Regions from separate parts of the Desulfosporosinus sp. BICA1-9 genome, predicted to be linked through region 1. Evidence: riboswitches for the same ligand, from Rfam matches in the RefSeq annotation. Region 1 holds a riboswitch; the other holds the start of a gene.

Region 1 (4,790 bases):
TTGAAAACCGATACCACCACAAATCATTGTATCTATAGCCGGTTCCTTGGTTCCATCAGCATTAAGATCTCTATAGAAGAAAGTTCGGACCGAATCTATTCTTTTATCACTTGGAGAATAAAGCAGAATAGTATTTAATCCTCTTTTCTCCAGAGCTTTTACTGTAGAAGTATATAAGTCTTGATCTGCATTTTTATAAAATGAATCATAGCCGATAATACCTACCCAGGGAGCATTAGCATTATATTCCGGTCTTTCCATGTACCATTTATAATAATCCTCGGGTTGAAAAAAGATTCCAAGTCCCTCTGCATCCGGATGGTAAACAAAAGCCCCTCCAAAACTGATAGGCTCTAAATCTTCAGAAGTAGTATCTTTATAAGCTAAATATAACAATAAACGTTCCCAGTTACTAACACCACTGTTTATAATATAGGCATTTAGGCGATTCCAGTCATTATCGTCCTTATTAACTTGTACTTGTAATTCTTTTACGATCTCTACAATAAATCCTGTTGTACTCCATTGACCTTCTTTTGTTTTTTCTCCAGATCTCTGCACATATATTTGTGGTTGCTTCCCCTCATTTTCCCATTTTGCAGAATAACAATTACTGAAAATATCGCGAAGTATGGCATCTCTATTCGCACCAATCATTTCTAATAAAATAGCATCCGAGTTTAGTATCGCCTCTTGAACTTTGGCAACTTTTTCAGGAGATTCTAAATCTGATGGAGCGAAAATTTTCAGCCCAAATTCGTAGGGTGGATTTCTTTTCTCAATAAGGTTATGATAGGCTTCCACCATCGGAGCTGTGAAACCTGTGGTACCGGTGATTACAACCAGGTTAACAGGATAACCATTAATTACTTTGATCTTACACTCTGCCAGCAACTCTCCACAGGCTGCAGTAACTGTTGCTTCCCCTTCTGCTACTGCCGTTATCAGTCCGTCATCTACTGTTGCCACAGCCTCATTATCACTAGTCCAGGTAATTTCTTGGTCGTTCATTACTCCGCTGAATTGGTCATATACCGTTGCCTGCAACGTTTTCTGTGAACCGATTGTAATCTTGACTGAGGAGTTGTCTAACTCTATCTTGTCTACTCTTATCTCCTCGACTGTTACTTCACAGCTTGCAGCTTTACCATTACTAGTTGCTGTTATATCCGCAGTTCCCACACCAACTGCCGTTACCAGCCCGTCTTTTACTGTTGCCACATTCTTATCTTCTTCACTGCTCCAGGTGATTTCTTGGTCGTTCATTACTCCGTCAAATTGATCATATACTGTTGCCTGCAAGGTTTTAGTTGAACCTACTGCCATTTTGAGCGTGTTCTGGTTTAACTCTATCCTATCTACACTATTGTCATCAGCTCTAACAATAGATGGTAATAGACTTAAGACCATCAAAAACAACATCAAGATTGCAAAAGGCTTTCGAGACCTACTTAATATGTTCTTTCTTAGCATGCTCTTTTTCCCCTCTCCCCCGTGTTCTTATTTACCTTCTTCTACCGGTTGCACCATAATTAATTTACCTGTTTTAGGGTCTTTAAACACAGTCCCCATTTCTTCAAAGCCGCTGCCTGTTTTTGAGTCAACTTGCGGTAAGCTTTCCATTTCTTTTCCTTGTTTTACATCAACAATCGCTTGTTTTGGTTTACCGGCACTACTACTACTACTACTAGGACTGACGTTATAAACATTAATTAACGCAACTATTAAACCTACGCTAAAAACAAACATAACATCCGCTAGATTAGCCAGACTGCTTAATGGATTAAAGTCTTCCTCCGATTGCAACTTTCTTCCCCGTTTGCGCAACATGCTCTCTCACCTCAATAATTGTTTCTAAAATCGTATCCAAATCATTCAAGTAGCGTTCATACCAGCGCCGACGCACCTTCGATATAGTAAAGGTTAAACTACCGGCAAAAACACCAATAATGGTAGCATCAAAAGAAACAATCAGGTACTGAGCCAACATGTTAAAATCTCCTTTACCCAAGCCTACCAAACCTGGTCCTAAAGGAATCAAAGTACCCATTAAACCCAACAAAGGACCCATTTTAGAAATTAAGTCTGTTTTTTCAGTTCTTTTAGCAATTAAATCTTCTTGCTCGCACAAGAGATTTTGAGCGACTATCCGTTGACGAGCTCCTTCTGCGGAAGCTAAGGTTAGGAATTCTGTGACAACTTTTTTTAGTTTAATAGGCAATTCGCTATTTTCCACATAAAGCTCAAGGTTATGGGTTTCTGGTAATTTACTCAAAAACTCTTTTGTTTTAAACTTGTGTATTTTTTTCTCCCCAACCATTTCCCCGATCAGGGCACCTGTCTCGATTACAGCTGTCACTACAAAATAAAGTAAAAAAGCATAACAAGGTATCATTAAACTTTGGGAAATAATATGCATAATTTGATTCAAATACTGGGAACCAACCATAGCCATTTCCTAATCATCTCCTCCAACTTAAACTATTGAAACCAGTTAACATTTCTTTGCCAAACCCCAACGCAAAAAGAACAAAAAATCCAACTGCAGATAAGAGTAATTCTTTTTTGGAGCTTAATACCATAGGTATAAAAGTGTCTTGCATGGTTGCCACTATGTTAGGAATTAAAAAAGCAGATAACAACGTAAAAATGCCTAAAAACAATAACCCTTGATGAAAAAAACTAGCTACGTCAAAATTAAATCGGGTCAATAATCTTCGTAAAATCCAGCTTACTAAGACGATACCTAAAGAAAATGCAATACCTGTTGCGATAGATACAGCATACAAAGGTACCTTTAAACCACCCGCCGTATAAATTACAGATATAACTAGTGCTCCAACACAAAAGGGACATGGTAAAAAACCCAGCCAATAACTAATTTTTTGTTTTATCCCAAGGGTTTTTGTTTCACAAGTACAAATACAAGTACGTTCTACCCCTAAGTAAAGGAAAAGCAAACCTGTTAGGCATGCAAAAGCAAATGTATATTTGTCAATAAAATCTCCAATAAGCTGATATTTCTCGTTAAAAATATAACTTAACAAAACTACAGAACTGCCAAAAATTGTTGCATAACCAGAAATTTTAGGTATGGTTAACCAGGAAGATCCTAAAACCAAGCCTGTTTTGATGCTTAAAATAAGAATGGCCACCAACAAACTAAGAATTAACATCCTTTTTCACCTCCTTCCGGAATAAGCCACTCGACGTAAAAAGCCTCTCAACCGATTGGTCAAGAGGCTAGAAATACTGATAAACATTTGTTCAGCACTAATAATACCTCCTCTATCGCTCGTAGAGTTATTGGCGTGTAGCATTCAGGCAGGTCTTCTGACTCTGGATCATCAATGTTTCATACCTTCCCAGACTCTTCCAGTGGCATAATAGAAACATTTCCCCATCACAGCGGCGGGACCATGCAGGAATTACACCTGCTTCCCTTTTAAACCGAGGCTCTCAAACTTCGGTACCTAAATTCCCTAAATATTTAGTTTTTATAGATATCCAGCGATATTAAAGGGGTTCCGTTTCTCCTCCACTCCTAATAAAAAATAAAGAGACAACCCCACATCACTAATCATAAAGACAGCAATGTATCGGTTGTCTCGGAATCACGTTCTCTTCCGCTTTCAAGTCTCATTCGCATTTTTGAAAGCAGATCCCGCTTGAACAAGACTTTTACCCTCAAGGTCGATTTCCCTCGGGAAACCAAATATGTACCCATAAAAATATCAAAAGCCCTCCAAAATATGAAGGGCTGAATTAAATAATTCCTGCCACCCATCCATCGTGAGTAATGCATATGAGCAATCAGGTCTCCTGGCTCAGGTTCCTCGTTTCGTGCCTCCTTCCCAAGTTTCCTCGGTGGATGTGGCACAAACTCCCCGTTACAGTGGCGGGACCGCGCTGGATTTACACCAGCTTTCCTGTTATGATTTCTCGGCTAAGAAAAATCGCTTGCTCATCTCTATTAAAATTCACAAATTAAATCTATCACAAAAGCAACACATGGTCAAGTGCCGTTGGCACCGAAAAACGCTCTCTTGTGTTAAGAACGGCTTATTCAAACCCATTCCCTCTCTGGCCTGTTCTACAAGTTGCGGAGTTGGTGTCACCCATAGGCTTTAACCTCACAATTTAAAGAAACTGCCTTCTAATGACTAATGGTTTCCTGAATTTCCATTTTCCGAAAACCAATGCTGCGAAAAGCTTGGGGCTTCTTAATATCCAAATTTTAAATAAATTAGGATAGTTGTTGCATTATGAACATAATAATAATATTATATCACTGTATTACTATAGCGTTATGAATAAGAAGGAGGGATAAAACAGATTTAAACTGTTAACATTCCAGACTCTGATTCTATAAAAAGACCAGCTAATAAAAGTCAAGAGTTTGTCTGATTATTTCTTTTAATTTTCGGTTTGTAAAATACGGCATAACAAACTAAGCCATTGAAAAATCCGAACAATGACCTAAACGTTAATTTTTGGGAAGCCCACCTAGAGAAACGGGACGCTCGGCGCTAGCCAAGCAAACTCTCTTTCAATTTGGGGTAACTCTCTGGAGTAAAAGAGACTTTGCAGTCTTCAAGCGTTTGGGTGTAGTGCACGTGTCAATAGGATGATGGCGAGCATATCCTCGGTCTAACGCCCTCCGGTATCCCTCGCATCACCTTTGACACGATCCGAATGGCTCTGTCGTATCCAAACTATTCCTTTAAGCAGCTGCTGGTTGAGGCTTTGTTGTCCTCCAAGTTTGATGATCTTCAGGTCGTTTAATCACA
Region 2 (4,790 bases), on a different contig from region 1:
TCATGCGGGAACTGATCTACGCTATCAAAGAAGCCCAAGGGGATGATCATCCTTTAATCGTCCGCCTCAATGGGGCCGAACTTATGGACGCCCATGGTGGTAACACAGAGGATGAATGTTTTGAACTCATGAAGATAGCCGGTGATGCCGGAGTAGATATGATCAGTGTAACCGTCGGGTGGCAAGAAGCACCGGAATCTTCCATCGGGCGAGATGTTCCTCCCGGTCACTGGAACCGTCTAGCCATCAGGGCCAAAAAACTTTTACCGAATATACCGATAACCTTCGGGGTACGGTTGCCTAATCCAGTGATGGCCAATCAGAACATTGCCGATGGCGAATTCGACTATTGGGAAGTTTGTCGCCCAATGCTTGCCGAGCCGGAACTTTTGCATAAAGCTGCTGAGGATCGCCTGGATGAGGCAAAACATTGCTTAGGCTGTATGAATTGTCTGGCCCGACTATTTAGAGATCTACCTTATCTCTGTACCAATAATCCTGCCTTAGGCCATGAAGTTGAACCGGAATACCATATTACTCCGGCTGTGGTTAAAAAGAAGATTATGATTGTCGGAGCAGGACCGGCAGGGATTGAGTGTGCAATAACCGCAACTAAGCGAGGGCATGATGTTACAATTTATGATAAGGGTGACAGCATTGGTGGTGGTCTTGTAGGCTATGCAGCCTATGACATTGCCAATAAAGAGGACCTCCAAAGCCAAATATCCTATTATAAAACGATGCTCGATAAGTTAGGAATCAAGGTCAATCTCAATACCGATGTAAACCCCAAGCTTATGAGAAGTGTTCTTCATCAATATGATGTCGCAGTGCTTGCCGTGGGAGCTGGAGTTGATATGAGTGCCATCCCGGTACCGGAACAAGAAGGAGTATTGGTATTGGCTGCCGATGTTGCTAGAGGAAAGGTTAAAGTGGGGCAAAAGGTGGTCGTATTAGGGGGAGGCAAGATTGGTTTGACCTTGGCGGAAGGCCTTACCCAGGAGGGTAAAGAAGTCACCATTGTGGAAAAGGAAAAACGTATTGCAGGAGATGTCATCCCCACTTGGAAATGGCGGCATTCCTCTTGGATAGACCAACTGAAAATAAGGACCTTAACTCTTTGTAGACCGCTAAAAATCGGAGCAGGTGGAGTAACTGTCGTCAATGACAAAGGGGAAGAGATTTTTGTCGAGGCAGATACGGTGATTGTTGCCTCACCCAGAAAGCCAAATCAAGAGTTGTTCCAAGAGTTTGAATTTATGGTGGATGAGTTACATGGGATTGGTGATGCCTTAGTTCCCAGGGGACTTTTACAGGCAATTCATGAGGGATATCGCTTAGGCGTACGGATTTAGATGAGAGATACGGGGGTGAGCTATCGTGGTATCAACAGTCTATGAAAAGTTTTTAGATGCTGAAATCTGGCAAGCCATACTTGACCGCAGGCAGGAGATCTTTACTGACATGCTTCCGGGAGCCAGCTTAGGGATATTGCCCAAAAAAGAGTTTGAATCCCCCGTTGGAACCATGTTGATCTGGCGAAGGCAAGCCGATAAAATGGTAGTTGATTACCAATCCTTTACAGGTTTTCAGAATGCCAGTGTAGACCTATTGATGATAGCCGATGATGCAGCCCTAGAGTCCCTGCAGAGTAAAGCAGAGGATAATCCCTTTCATGAAATGAGAGAACAGATTCGCCAGGGCAGTATCCTCTATTATGTAATGAAAAACAAGAATGAACTACTAAACTTAGGCTATGAAGAGTTAGTAGAGGTTTTAGGGATTCCAATTCTGGGGGCTTGTCGTTAACCTTGAAACTGTTGGGGAGAGTTTTGAGTAGGCTTGAAGGAGCAGTGGTAGAAATGATTTTTTTAAATCCAAGTGGGGCCCCGGAACTCGGCTGTAGTGAGTGTAGTTGCCGTTGGTATGACCGTTTAACGAATAGTTGCTATGAGTGTGGTCAGGTAGTTTCTGAGCAAGAAATTGCGGAATATCAGGCAGCTTTGGAATTGTTTTATGCCGAAAGAGGCATTAAACCTTAAATCGCCTAAGGAGGAGTAAGCTTGTCAGAAATAAATGCTGATGTTATCAAGAAGCTGGAAAGAGATTGGCGTTCCATGATTTTCATTTCCCATGATTTTTTCCATCGCTGGAGAATGGTTCTGGAGGAAAAATTTGGAGCAGAGGAAACCGTCGCCTTAGTAGATCGCTTTTGGGAATCAGTTGGAGAGGGAACTGCGGAAAGTTATCTCAAGCGAGGACGAGATACTGCGGACCTAGAACAAATAGTCAATGCCTTTGTGCGAGCTAGTCTTGTCATGGGCGAAAGTGCAAAATCGGTCAAAGAAGGAAATGACGTTCTCCTCATCCATGATAGCTGTCCGTGGGTAGGTTCTTACAAGGATTACGGAGCACCGGGACAATGTCAAGCAGGGTGTGACAAGTGGTTTGAGACGGCGCTAAAGGCAATATCACAGGATTTCACTGTTCAAACAGATAGCTGTATGGCAGCAGGTGAAAGTACCTGTACTAGACGCTATTCTAGAAAGAATAATGGATAATTAGTCAGAGAGATGAAAGCTGGTGTGATTATTAGATCACCCAGCTTTTTTCATCTATAGCTTAAGTGGTTTTACGTAGATACAGTGAATTGACTAATTAAGTATATTCGAAATATTAACCAAAGTATCTCTCTAAGCATCTGCCATTACCAAGCCTAAGAAGCGCGTTATTAAAACTTTGACAATTACGGGATCCCGTAATGAATAAGTAGTCGAGCAAAAACCGAAAGAAAAGCTTGAATCTAGTCTTGTAATATTACGCATCTTGCATTAAAATAAATATAACTAAATACTCGTTTGTTACTGGTGCCCTTCAAAGGGAGAATAGGGAACTGGGTGAGAATCCCGGACGGACCCACCACTGTAAAGAGGAGACTTATGCTTTAACCACTGGGAAACCGGGAAGGTGCATAGAGTCTATGATTCTAAGTCAGGAGACCTGCCAGTAACGTAGTAAGTCATGAATTAAGGTAAAGTTCATGGTCAATTTTCTTATCATGTGGTGAAAAGAAAATTAGACTATGAACTTTTTTATTTACCTTTTTAGAAAAAGGGGGTGAAACATTGGGATACCTTGGTCGAGATGTTGAGGTTGTTTCGATAAATAATGCACAATATTTGGTGGCTTCCTGTGATTCCTGTGGTGCGATTGGTATGAAGGAATTAGATGAATATAAGGTTCCATGGACTATTACAGGAAGGTTAACGACACGGGTGGCTTTGCTGGAAGTCTTATCCACAGGGGCAGTGCCAGAATTAATGACTGTGGCGATTTCTAATGAGCCGTATCCCACAGGAGATGAAATATTAAGGGGGGTGAACGATGAACTAGAATCAGCCGGATTAAAAACTCTACCCATGGCGATCAGCACGGAAAAAAACATGACGACCCAGCAAACTGGGCTCGGAATCAGTGTGATCGGGGTGGCTGAGAAAAACAAGTTGCGTATTGGAACTGCTCAACGAGGGGATGACGTCTATTGTTTAGGGTTTCCTAAAGTCGGATCTGAGCTCAACAATCCAGAGGATCCAGAAATTGTACAAGTGAAAGCTATTCAGGCTCTCTTAGAGATCTCAAGTATTCATGACATAATTCCTGTAGGGTCTAGAGGGATACGATTAGAAGCAGAACTTATTGCCTCCACCATAAACACCCGATTGGACGTTGATTCTGCTTGTCCTCTCGACTTGGATAAATCGGCTGGACCTTCTAGCTGTGTTATATTTTCTTCTTCGTCTTTATTATCACAATCATCACTAATACCACTATCATTTCCAACATCTCTATCATCTACATCATCAAGTACGTTTGATCATCTCCTTTCATCAGAGTTTCCTTTATTGCCTTTAACAAGAATCGGTCATTTATACTAAATTTAAGGAGGAATTGTTTATGAATAATCTAGGTACAGAACAACAGGACATAAAACTCTCCGCTTGGAATGTCAAAAGACTATCGATTATGGCCATTTTTATTGCCTTAAGTGCTGTGGGAGCACTGATTAAGATCCCAAGTCCGGTTGGAACTATTGGTATGGATTCGGCACCCGGATTTTTCGCTGCGCTGGCCTTTGGAGGACTTACAGGGGCGATTGTTATTGCTTTTGGGCATTTGCTGACGGCAGCCGTTGTCGGATTCCCGATGACGATTCCAATCCATTTATATATTGCTTTACAAATGGCTTTATGGGCTGTAGCCTATCGCTGGGTAAATGAGAAGCTCGGTCTGATTCCGGCTGTTATCGTTGGAATTATCCTGAATGGAGTTGTATCATCCTTTGCCATGCTGCCGTTGATGGGTATGGGAGGGGTAATGGGCTTGATGCCTTTTCTCGTCGTCGGGGCAGCTCTCAACGTTATTATTTCGGCAGTAGCCTACAAAGCAATTAAGGGAAGTCGACTCATTTAGGTGATGAGGTGAAACCGTGGAAACCGTAGAAGCTGTAGGAACCCTAGAAACCGTGGAAACCGTAAAACCCGGTAAAAATGCTATTGAACTCAATAATGTTTCTTATTGTTATCCGAACGCCCAAGAACTCAGTTTGAAAAACATCAGCTTGACCGTGAAAAAAGGGAAATTTATCGTCTTAATGGGATCCACAGGAGCGGGAAAAACAACCTTGAGTTTGTGTCTAAACGGTCTAATTCCCCAGCTCCTGGAAGGAAAATTAACAGGACAGGTGAGCGTAGCTGGCAAGAATGTAGGGAAAACTGCAGTTCAGTCGATGT

The links. A riboswitch is a leader RNA that binds a small molecule or an ion and turns the genes downstream of it on or off. The one in region 1 is predicted to bind cobalamin.
Region 2: linked by a shared signal. The riboswitch ahead of JL57_RS32080 (hypothetical protein) and the one ahead of JL57_RS26610 (DUF2162 family putative transporter) in region 1 are both predicted to bind cobalamin.

What each region holds. Positions count from the first base shown of each region.
Region 1 is NZ_JUEE01000213.1:55,879-60,668, forward strand. Features, by position in the region: gene JL57_RS26590 (cobaltochelatase subunit CobN) at 1-1,473, opposite strand, end outside; gene JL57_RS26600 (DUF2149 domain-containing protein) at 1,501-1,806, opposite strand; gene JL57_RS26605 (MotA/TolQ/ExbB proton channel family protein) at 1,784-2,455, opposite strand; gene JL57_RS26610 (DUF2162 family putative transporter) at 2,463-3,176, opposite strand; cobalamin riboswitch at 3,306-3,492, opposite strand; cobalamin riboswitch at 3,795-3,979, opposite strand.
Region 2 is NZ_JUEE01000258.1:21,934-26,723, reverse strand. Features, by position in the region: gene JL57_RS32100 (FAD-dependent oxidoreductase) at 1-1,355, shown strand, start outside; gene JL57_RS32095 (hypothetical protein) at 1,381-1,809, shown strand; gene JL57_RS32090 (hypothetical protein) at 1,833-2,042, shown strand; gene JL57_RS32085 (L-2-amino-thiazoline-4-carboxylic acid hydrolase) at 2,064-2,561, shown strand; cobalamin riboswitch at 2,849-3,023, shown strand; gene JL57_RS32080 (hypothetical protein) at 3,126-3,935, shown strand; gene JL57_RS32075 (ECF transporter S component) at 3,955-4,470, shown strand; gene JL57_RS32070 (ABC transporter ATP-binding protein) at 4,487-4,790, shown strand, end outside.